DNA from 2 places in the Gluconobacter sp. P5H9_a genome. Region 2 is predicted to be linked to the other one. Evidence: predicted binding sites of a transcription regulator. Region 2 holds the regulator's gene; the other holds the start of a gene.
What was found. Region 2 encodes LexA, which represses DNA repair genes until DNA is damaged. Its sites were predicted from a motif close to TGTTCTANNTANGTTC; they were not measured.

Region 1 (4,163 bases), on a different contig from region 2:
ACTTGCCGCCGCCTGATACACCAGTGACCGCAATAAAGGTCCCCAGTGGGAAATCCACGGTCAGATCCTTGAGATTGTTTCCCTTGGCTCCAACCAATGTGAGTGTTTTGTCCGAGGTGCGTCGATTTTCCGGAACTGGAATAAACTTCCGACCCGAAAGATAGGCACCAGTCAGGCTTTCTTTATTCTTGGCTACTTCCGCAGGTGTGCCGATTGCGATGACGTTTCCGCCCCGCGTGCCAGCACCAGGCCCCATATCGATAAGGTAATCAGCAGCACGGATGGCATCTTCGTCATGTTCGACGACGATGACGGTGTTTCCAAGGCGTTTGAGGCGCTCCAGTGTACCGAGAAGGCGCTCGTTGTCGCGCTGATGCAGGCCGATGGACGGTTCATCAAGCACATACAGAACGCCGGTCAGACCCGAGCCAATCTGGGACGCCAGCCGGATACGCTGGCTTTCACCGCCAGAAAGTGTGGCCGATCCGCGGGAAAGTGTGAGGTAGTCCAGGCCAACATCATCGAGGAAGTGCAGGCGATCCGTGATTTCGCGAAGAATGCGGCGCGCGATTTCCGCACGTTGTGGGGTGAGGGTAACTTCAACGCCGGAAAACCAGTCCAGTGCCTTGCGGATCTGCATATCTGACGCTTCGGCGATGTTCAGGTCATTGACCTTCACGCAGAGGGCTTCAGGTTTCAGGCGCGCGCCATGGCAGGTGTGGCAGGGCTTTTCTGACTGGTAGCGCGACAGTTCCTCGCGGACCCACATGCTGTCTGTCTGCGCCATGCGCCGCCGCAGGTTTTTGAGCACGCCTTCAAAGGGCTTCGTAACGGTATGGACCTTGCTGCCATCACGATACGGAATGGCGATGGCCTCTTTGGAACCATACAGGATCAAATCCCGGGTTTCGGCTTTCAGGTCTCGCCATGGCGTGTTCATGGTGTCCCCACAATGGCGAGCAAGAGCTGCAAGAGTCTGGTCATACCAGTCCGTGCTGGCACCACTCCAAGGGGCAATCACACCTTCAGAAAGTGTCAGTGTGTCGTCACTGACAATCAGGTTCTCGTCAAAATGGGTTTCCGTACCGATACCATCACAGGTCGGACAGGCGCCCATTGGGGCATTGAAGGAAAACAGACGGGGCTCGATCTCCTCAATCGTAAAGCCTGAAACAGGGCAGGCGAAACGTGAGGAGAAAACGATGTGGGCGGGGGCAGCTGTTTCTCCCGCACGCCTGACTTCTTCCGCGTAGGCGAGACCGTCGGAGAGTTCGAGGGCTGTCTCAAAGCTGTCTGCCAGACGGGATTCGAGATCAGGTTTGACGACAATCCGGTCCACCACGACTTCGACATTGTGGCGGGTCTTGCGATTGAGTTCGGGGGCTTCGGCAATTTCGTAAAGTTCACCGTCAATTTTGACGCGCGTGAAGCCCTTGCGAGCCAGGTCTGCCAGTTCGCGTTTGCAATCCCCTTTACGGTCCCGGACGACCGGCGCCAGCAGCATGAGACGCGTACCTTCAGGAAGCGCCATGACGCGATCTACCATCTGGCTGACCGTCTGGGCTTCAATAGGGAGGCCGGTTGCGGGTGAATAGGGAACACCTACGCGCGCCCAGAGAAGGCGCATGTAGTCATGGATTTCCGTGATGGTGCCGACGGTGGAGCGGGGGTTCTTTGAGGTCGTTTTTTGTTCGATCGAGATGGCCGGGGAGAGGCCCTCAATGGAGTCCACATCCGGCTTGCCCATCAGTTCGAGGAACTGGCGGGCGTAAGCGGAAAGACTTTCCACATATCGGCGCTGACCTTCGGCATAGATCGTATCGAAGGCGAGAGACGACTTTCCGGAGCCGGAGAGACCCGTGATGATCGTCAGGGAGTCACGGGGAATCGTGACATCGATATTCTTGAGATTGTGGGCGCGGGCACCACGGACACGGATCGAATGATTGTCTGGAAAGCTCACGAAAACCCCGGAATGTGCAGAAAAGCGATTGTTAAAAATCGGAACGCGCCTGAACGGCGCTGGATCAATTATAGATGGGCGTTTAGGATCATATGAAAAGAACAATTCGAGAAAATTGGTTGGTACGGAATGGCAGGCAGCGTCAATAAGGTGATTCTGGTCGGGAATCTGGGCAAGGACCCGGAAGTCCGGAACACGCAGTCAGGCGGGAAGGTTGTCAATCTGACGATCGCCACGTCTGAAACATGGAACGACCGTCAGTCCGGTGAGCGCCGCGAGCGTACGGAATGGCATCGCGTCGTCATTTTCAATGATCGCCTGGGCGATGTGGCTGAGCGTTTTCTGCGCAAGGGGCGCAAGGTTTACCTCGAAGGTGAACTGCGGACCCGTAAGTGGACCGACCAGTCCGGCCAAGAGCGTTACACGACGGAAGTAACGATTGATCGGTTCCGCGGTGAGTTGGTGCTCCTCGACAGTAACCGCAGTGGCGGTGATGAAGGCGGTGGCTTCGACGGTGGTGGTTCGTCCTACGGTGGCGGAAGCAACAACGGCGGCGGCTTTGGTGGTGGAAGCCGGAGCGGTGGCAGTGAAGGTGGCTTTGGCGGCGGCTCTCGTAGTAGCGGCGGTAGCGCAGGCGGCGCGTCGGGCAGTCGTGGTGGTGGCTGGGATGCTCCGCCAGATAACGATCTGGATGATGAAATCCCGTTCTAAGGGATTTTCCGGAGAACCGGGCTGGCAGTGTCAGTCCGGTTTTTTATGCGCGAAAGGCCCGTTTTTAGAGCGACAGATGAAAGAACTGGTTGAACTTAGAAGCCTGATAGTCAGCGAAAGGTTCACCGTCCTGAGCACTCAATCGTTTTAGCGCACCAATGCCAGCAACGTGGCCCCGGTGGTGGACAGTCCAGACCTCGATATCAGATGAGGTGAGAGCAGCCAGATCCAAGGCGAAGACGTGTCCAGCAGGGGTGTTTTCGTGCATTCCGGCAAGGTGAAGGGCCAAAAGGTCGCGTGTTTCTTGTTCGGAAAAATCGGCTGGGCGGAGAGTGTAGTTCGGGTTCATAGGGTGGAATCCGGAGTGGCCGTGCTTCTGGATAAAATGACGAGTTTATAGCCCGCATGAGCTGTCGGGATGAATGTTGTTTGGTCGTAGTGGAGAAGGCTTTGTGTTGGATGCTGAAAGCTCCGTTGCCCTCTCCTTCTCTGGGGAGGACGCTTTGGTCTTCCCAGAAACGGTTAAATTCCGGACTTTCTCTTTGAAGGGTTGAGACAAGTGTCTGAAAAGGTTCGGTACGGGCGCTCGAAACTGTATCGGCCCGAAATTCGGCCAGAAGCCGCTGGGCGCGGGTTAGCTAGTCCGTAAGGAAAATTCGGGCATTGGGGTTCAGAAAAACATAGCGCAGCTGATTGGTCTCTGAGCTGTTCAGCCAGACATCGAAAAGGATTTTGGCTGCGGAATTTGCGCTCAGAACATTCCACAAGGGATCGAGCAAATAAGCGGGGCTGGAGATCTGTTCTGGGAGGCTGAGCAGTGTGGCTGGTGCAGTTGGCGCAGTGTGATCCCGCTGAGGGTCTCGCAGTTCTGCCAAAGTGAAAAGGTAGCGTCTTTCCGTCGTGGACAGTTTCAAAGCCGCGGCAATGCGCGACAGTGTGGCGGATGAGCATGAGACGTCGCGTCCCTGTTCCAGCCACGTGTACCACGTCGTGCTGATCCCGCAGAGTTGAGCTGTTTCCTCGCGGCGTAGCCCTGGGGTGCGTCTGCGACGTAATGGAGTCAGTAAGCCTGCTTCTGACTGGGCGAGCCTTTCCCGGTGCGTGCGAAGAAACAGACCGAGAGTTTTGCGGCTGGACGTAGGCATGGTGCAATTTATACCATGATAAAATAGGATCTTATACCTAACTGTTTGTTGCCTGATGATGATTTCTAAGGGAGAAAACTCAGATGGTTAGGCAGGCAGGACAATTTGCTGCGAAGCATTATGAAGACAGGGTGTCATCTTACGCAGATAGCGTGGTGCATAGTCAGGGCGGTGATCTGGACGTGATGGTTCGGGCTGTTCAGGGTCGCGGGTTTGAACGTGTGCTGGATCTTGGCTGTGGCGGGGGTCATGTCAGCTATGCTGTGGCGCCACATGTCGGGCAGGTTGTCGCCTGCGATGTCACGGCCGGAATGTTGGCTGCGGTAAGCAGGTCCGCTCAAGAC
Region 2 (4,407 bases):
AAATACGCCATTAAAGGCCCAGTTACTCCAGGCGATGATTTCGGAATGATGCGGGAGGTCATGGAGCGCCGGTTTGGGAAAAACAGAGAGGAGGGGGACAGGCCTGAGGACTGGCCCGATCTGTTGCTGATCGATGGTGGACTGGGCCAGTTCAACGCTGTTCGCAATGTCTTGGCAGACCTTGGGGTTACGGGAATTCCCATTGTGGCGATTGCCAAAGGCCCGGATCGTGATGCTGGCCGCGAATGGTTTTTCACTGAAACACAGTCACCGTTCCAACTCCAACCGAGAGATCCGGTTCTCTACTATCTTCAACGCCTGAGAGATGAAGCCCATCGTTTTGCCATTACGACACACAGGGCAGGGCGCTCCAAAGGGCTTCGGAAATCCGAACTGGATGATGTTCCGGGAATCGGAGGGGCCCGAAAGAAGGCCCTTCTGAATCACTTCGGGTCAGCCAAGACCGTAAGACAGGCCAGTCTCGAAGAGCTTGAAACTGCACCCGGAATCAGTTCGGGAACGGCCAGAGCCATCTACGGGCACTTCCATCCCGAATGGCTACGGACACAGAGCTGACAATTCCGTGAGGTCTCCCTTTGAACACCGGCTTGGCATAAAAAATACACACATTCAGAGCGGATTGGCGCATACCGGAGACGGATAAACTGTTCTAGACTGCTTTGTGATGCTGACTGATCTGCCAAACGTCCTGACTCTGCTCCGTATTGCGGCCATTCCTGTTCTGGTTGCTTTGCTGGCGCTGCATTCCGCACTCGGTAACGTCGCAGCCTGCGTTGTATACACGGCTGCCTGCATTACGGATTATTTGGATGGTGCCCTGGCACGTCGGTGGCAGATGCTGTCCGAGTTGGGGCGGATGATGGACCCGATTGCTGACAAGCTCCTTGTTGGCGCACTTCTGCTCGCACTGGCAGGCCTGACAGTACTCCCAGTGTATTCCCTCTACGCGGCCATCATCATTATGCTGCGCGAAATTCTTGTTAGTGGCCTACGTGAATACATGGCCTCCCAGCGCGCAACACTTCCATCCACTCGGCTCGCGAAATGGAAGACCGGCATTCAGATGGTCGCAATCGGTTTTCTGATCGGGGGGGACAAAGCTGCAGTCACGCTGCATATCTCATTCCTGCCCGCCACACTGATCGGTGGTATTCTGCTCTGGATTTCAGTTATCCCAACAGTCCTGAGCGGGTGGGGTTACCTCACTGCCGGGCTCACCCGAATGATGGCTTCTCAGCCGCGCAAGTCTTCAAAGATCGTCTCCTGATCTGGACTAGCCGTGATTATTATTGCAGTTATCGGCTCGTCATCTGGCGCTTTTAATTTATGACAGCTAGAGTTCAGGGATCGACCTTATGGGAGTACACAATGCGTAAGGCCGCTCTACTGGCATTACCTCTGGCCCTGAGCGGCTGTGCGGGCATGGGTAAGTTTTTCAATGACACCGCGCTGTGGTCGGGAAGCAACCCCAATGCTCCCCATGGCGATAGTGAGAACCTTCGCAGAGCACGCGGTGAAGTCGTAGCGGCTGCACCAATCCTGCCAGAAGGCGGGAATATGTGGCCTGGCTCGCCTCAGCCTCTGCCAACCCTTAAAGACGTGGTAAACCCTGACAGCGTATTTAATAAGGCTCTCGGCGATCCAGCCACGTATTTTGGTGGCGCCACACTCGACAAAAATTTCATGGGCGGTATCGCCGGTGCCGGTGCTCTCGGCGTCTCTGGGCCGCAGATGAAGCCAGGCGATACCATGTCCGTCGGTGAGAAGATCGACGCAATGCGGGGCGTTTCGGAAGATCGCAGTCACTTTATTCCTACGCTTCCGACGAGCGTTCCGGATAATGCTGGTCGCTTCCTGAACAAAAACCCCGACAAAACAATCATCATCCCGAATGGGGACGGAACGAGCACTCTGATCGCTCCTGACGGTAAAGTCCGCGTCGTGCGCGGCGTACCGTCAGTTCCTAATAAATAATCATCAGAAATTATCTGCCTTGCCGGAGCATTAATCCGACAAGGCAGTTCTTTCAGTAATGCCTGAAAAGGGCGACCAGCCGCCCCTGTATGCGCACACGCGCAGCAGGTAGAATACGTGTCTCGTATTCCCGATTAGCGGCTTCCAAAGCAATCGTAGAACCACGACGGCGCAGCTTCTTGAGGGTCACTTCCTGATCATCAATCAGCGCGACAACGATCTGACCATTATCCGCCACTTCGCCGCGACGGATGATGGCAACATCACCGTCCAAAATGCCAGCTTCAATCATGGAATCACCCGCGACTGTGAGAGCATAATGCTCTCCAGTGCCGAGCAGGGACGATGGCACCTGAATCTGTGCGCTATCATCCTGCAAGGCCTCAATAGGGAGGCCGGCAGCAATGCGTCCATAAAGTGGAAGCTGAACGCTTGTGTTTTCAACGGGAGAGCGAGGCGCCTCGGAAAATGTCCCGGGAAGATCCTGACGACCACCCTCAACAACTGTTGGAACGAAAGGCGCCGGATTAGCCACGGCATCCACAGCAGGGGCCTCAAGCCCCATATGCGGCAGACGCAGAACTTCAAGCGCTCTTGCACGATGGTGATGCCGTCGTAGGAAGCCACGCTCTTCAAGTGCGGAGATCAGGCGATGAATCCCCGATTTGGAACGAAGCTCTAGGGCGTCCTTCATTTCATCGAAGGAAGGGGAATAACCCGTCCGCCGAAGATGTTCGTCAATGTATAGCAAAAGCTGGTGCTGCTTACGCGTCAGCATACAGGCGCTCCCATGCGCCTCGGTGGAGGCAAAATCTGAAGATTGAGACACTGCATAAACTTATGCGACGCTCTTTTGTTCCTTATAGGTTCCCGTTCGTCCACCTGCAAGAACATCTACCAGGCATCAACAAAGCTTTTATCTGGCTAAAAACCTTGGTTTTTGCGGAAAAATGCACCTTATCCTTGGATTTTCTTCAGAAAGCCTTGACCTAGGACATACAAATCAGCATGTTGCGCCGAACTAGATCAACCTGCTGCTTTGGCACTTGCGAGCGGCATCAGGACGGCGCAAGCCCGAGGGTATCATGGGAAAAAGCAACGTTATTCAGATCCGTCTCGTCTCGTCGGCTGACACCGGCTACTTCTACGTCACGAAGAAGAACGCACGTTCTGCTACGGGCAAGATGGAAGTCCGTAAGTATGACCCGGTTGCCCGCAAGCACGTGACCTTCCGCGAAGCCAAGATCAAGTAAGATCTCGCGGATCATACGACGTTAAAAAAGGCGGCCTTTGGGTCGCCTTTTTTATTGGCTCAATTTCTGACGAATAGACTTTTCCAAACATAAAAAAAAGAGCCGAGAACAGCTCTTAAAATAGTTTATCGTGCGGACCGTAGGGGATAACGATATCACCGTTACGCGTCAGATTGAGCATGGCACGGGAACGTTCATCAAGAATGTCAGCATCAAGAGCCTTCTCTTTCAGAGCTAGCACTCGACGGTGCCATACCGCCTGTTCATCCTTGGCATCCTGCTGCGCCTGGATAGCCTGCTGCTGAAGCACAAGCTGATCCTGATAGGCACGGATACCATGAGCGCCATGAAGGGCGTTCCACCCGAAATAAGCGGTCAGGGACAGAAAGAGCACAGGGGGGGCAACCGCGCGGATGGCACGTTTGATAAGTCTGACGGGTCTCACGCGGGGTAACAGGCTCCCTTGGCTTGAAAACTTCCCAACAATCTAGCTCAGAGAGAGGCTGCGAAACAATCACTGTTGTTCAAGACAGTAGATTATTTTAGCGCGCATATAAAACCGGCCTCCTGAATGGAGGCCGGCTTTTGTTGATCAGGCGGACTTGAGAATGCTGCGACCCGCATAACGGGCTGCGCTTCCAAGCTGCTGCTCAATACGGATCAGCTGGTTATACTTAGCCGTACGGTCAGAACGGGAGAGGGAACCCGTCTTGATCTGACCACAGTTCGTAGCAACAGCAAGATCTGCAATCACGGCGTCTTCAGTTTCACCGGAACGGTGGCTCATGACGCAGGTGTAGCCAGCCTTATGCGCTGTCTCGACTGCTTCCAGCGTCTCCGTCAGCGTGCCAATCTGATTAACCTTCACGAGCAGGGAGTTCGCTGTCTTGGCCTTGATGCCGCGACGAAGGCGCTCAGGATTGGTCACGAACAGATCATCACCAACGAGTTGGAGACGATCACCCAGACGGGACGTCAGCTCAGCCCAGCCTTCCCAGTCATCCTCAGCCAGACCATCTTCAATGGAGACAATCGGATACTTCTTGGCGAGATCTTCGAGGTAAGAGATCATGCCTGAAGAGTCGAACTCTTTGCCTTCACCCTTCAGGTTATAACGGCCGTTGCTGTAGAACTCGGTCGCTGCGCAATCGAGGGCAAA

Region 1: uvrA (excinuclease ABC subunit UvrA) is a predicted target of LexA. The motif match lies at 2,063-2,078, and genes of this name have one in related genera.

What each region holds. Positions count from the first base shown of each region.
Region 1 is NZ_JACRVW010000001.1:222,379-226,541, forward strand. It holds gene uvrA (excinuclease ABC subunit UvrA) at 1-1,963, opposite strand, end outside; gene ssb (single-stranded DNA-binding protein) at 2,093-2,674, shown strand; gene KP708_RS00960 (hypothetical protein) at 2,739-3,023, opposite strand; gene KP708_RS15645 (helix-turn-helix domain-containing protein) at 3,313-3,819, opposite strand; gene KP708_RS00970 (class I SAM-dependent methyltransferase) at 3,903-4,163, shown strand, end outside.
Region 2 is NZ_JACRVW010000002.1:447,364-451,770, forward strand. It holds gene uvrC (excinuclease ABC subunit UvrC) at 1-576, shown strand, start outside; gene pgsA (CDP-diacylglycerol--glycerol-3-phosphate 3-phosphatidyltransferase) at 686-1,288, shown strand; gene KP708_RS03870 (hypothetical protein) at 1,390-1,995, shown strand; gene lexA (transcriptional repressor LexA) at 2,048-2,773, opposite strand; gene rpmG (50S ribosomal protein L33) at 3,081-3,248, shown strand; gene KP708_RS03885 (septum formation initiator family protein) at 3,364-3,693, opposite strand; gene eno (phosphopyruvate hydratase) at 3,841-4,407, opposite strand, start outside.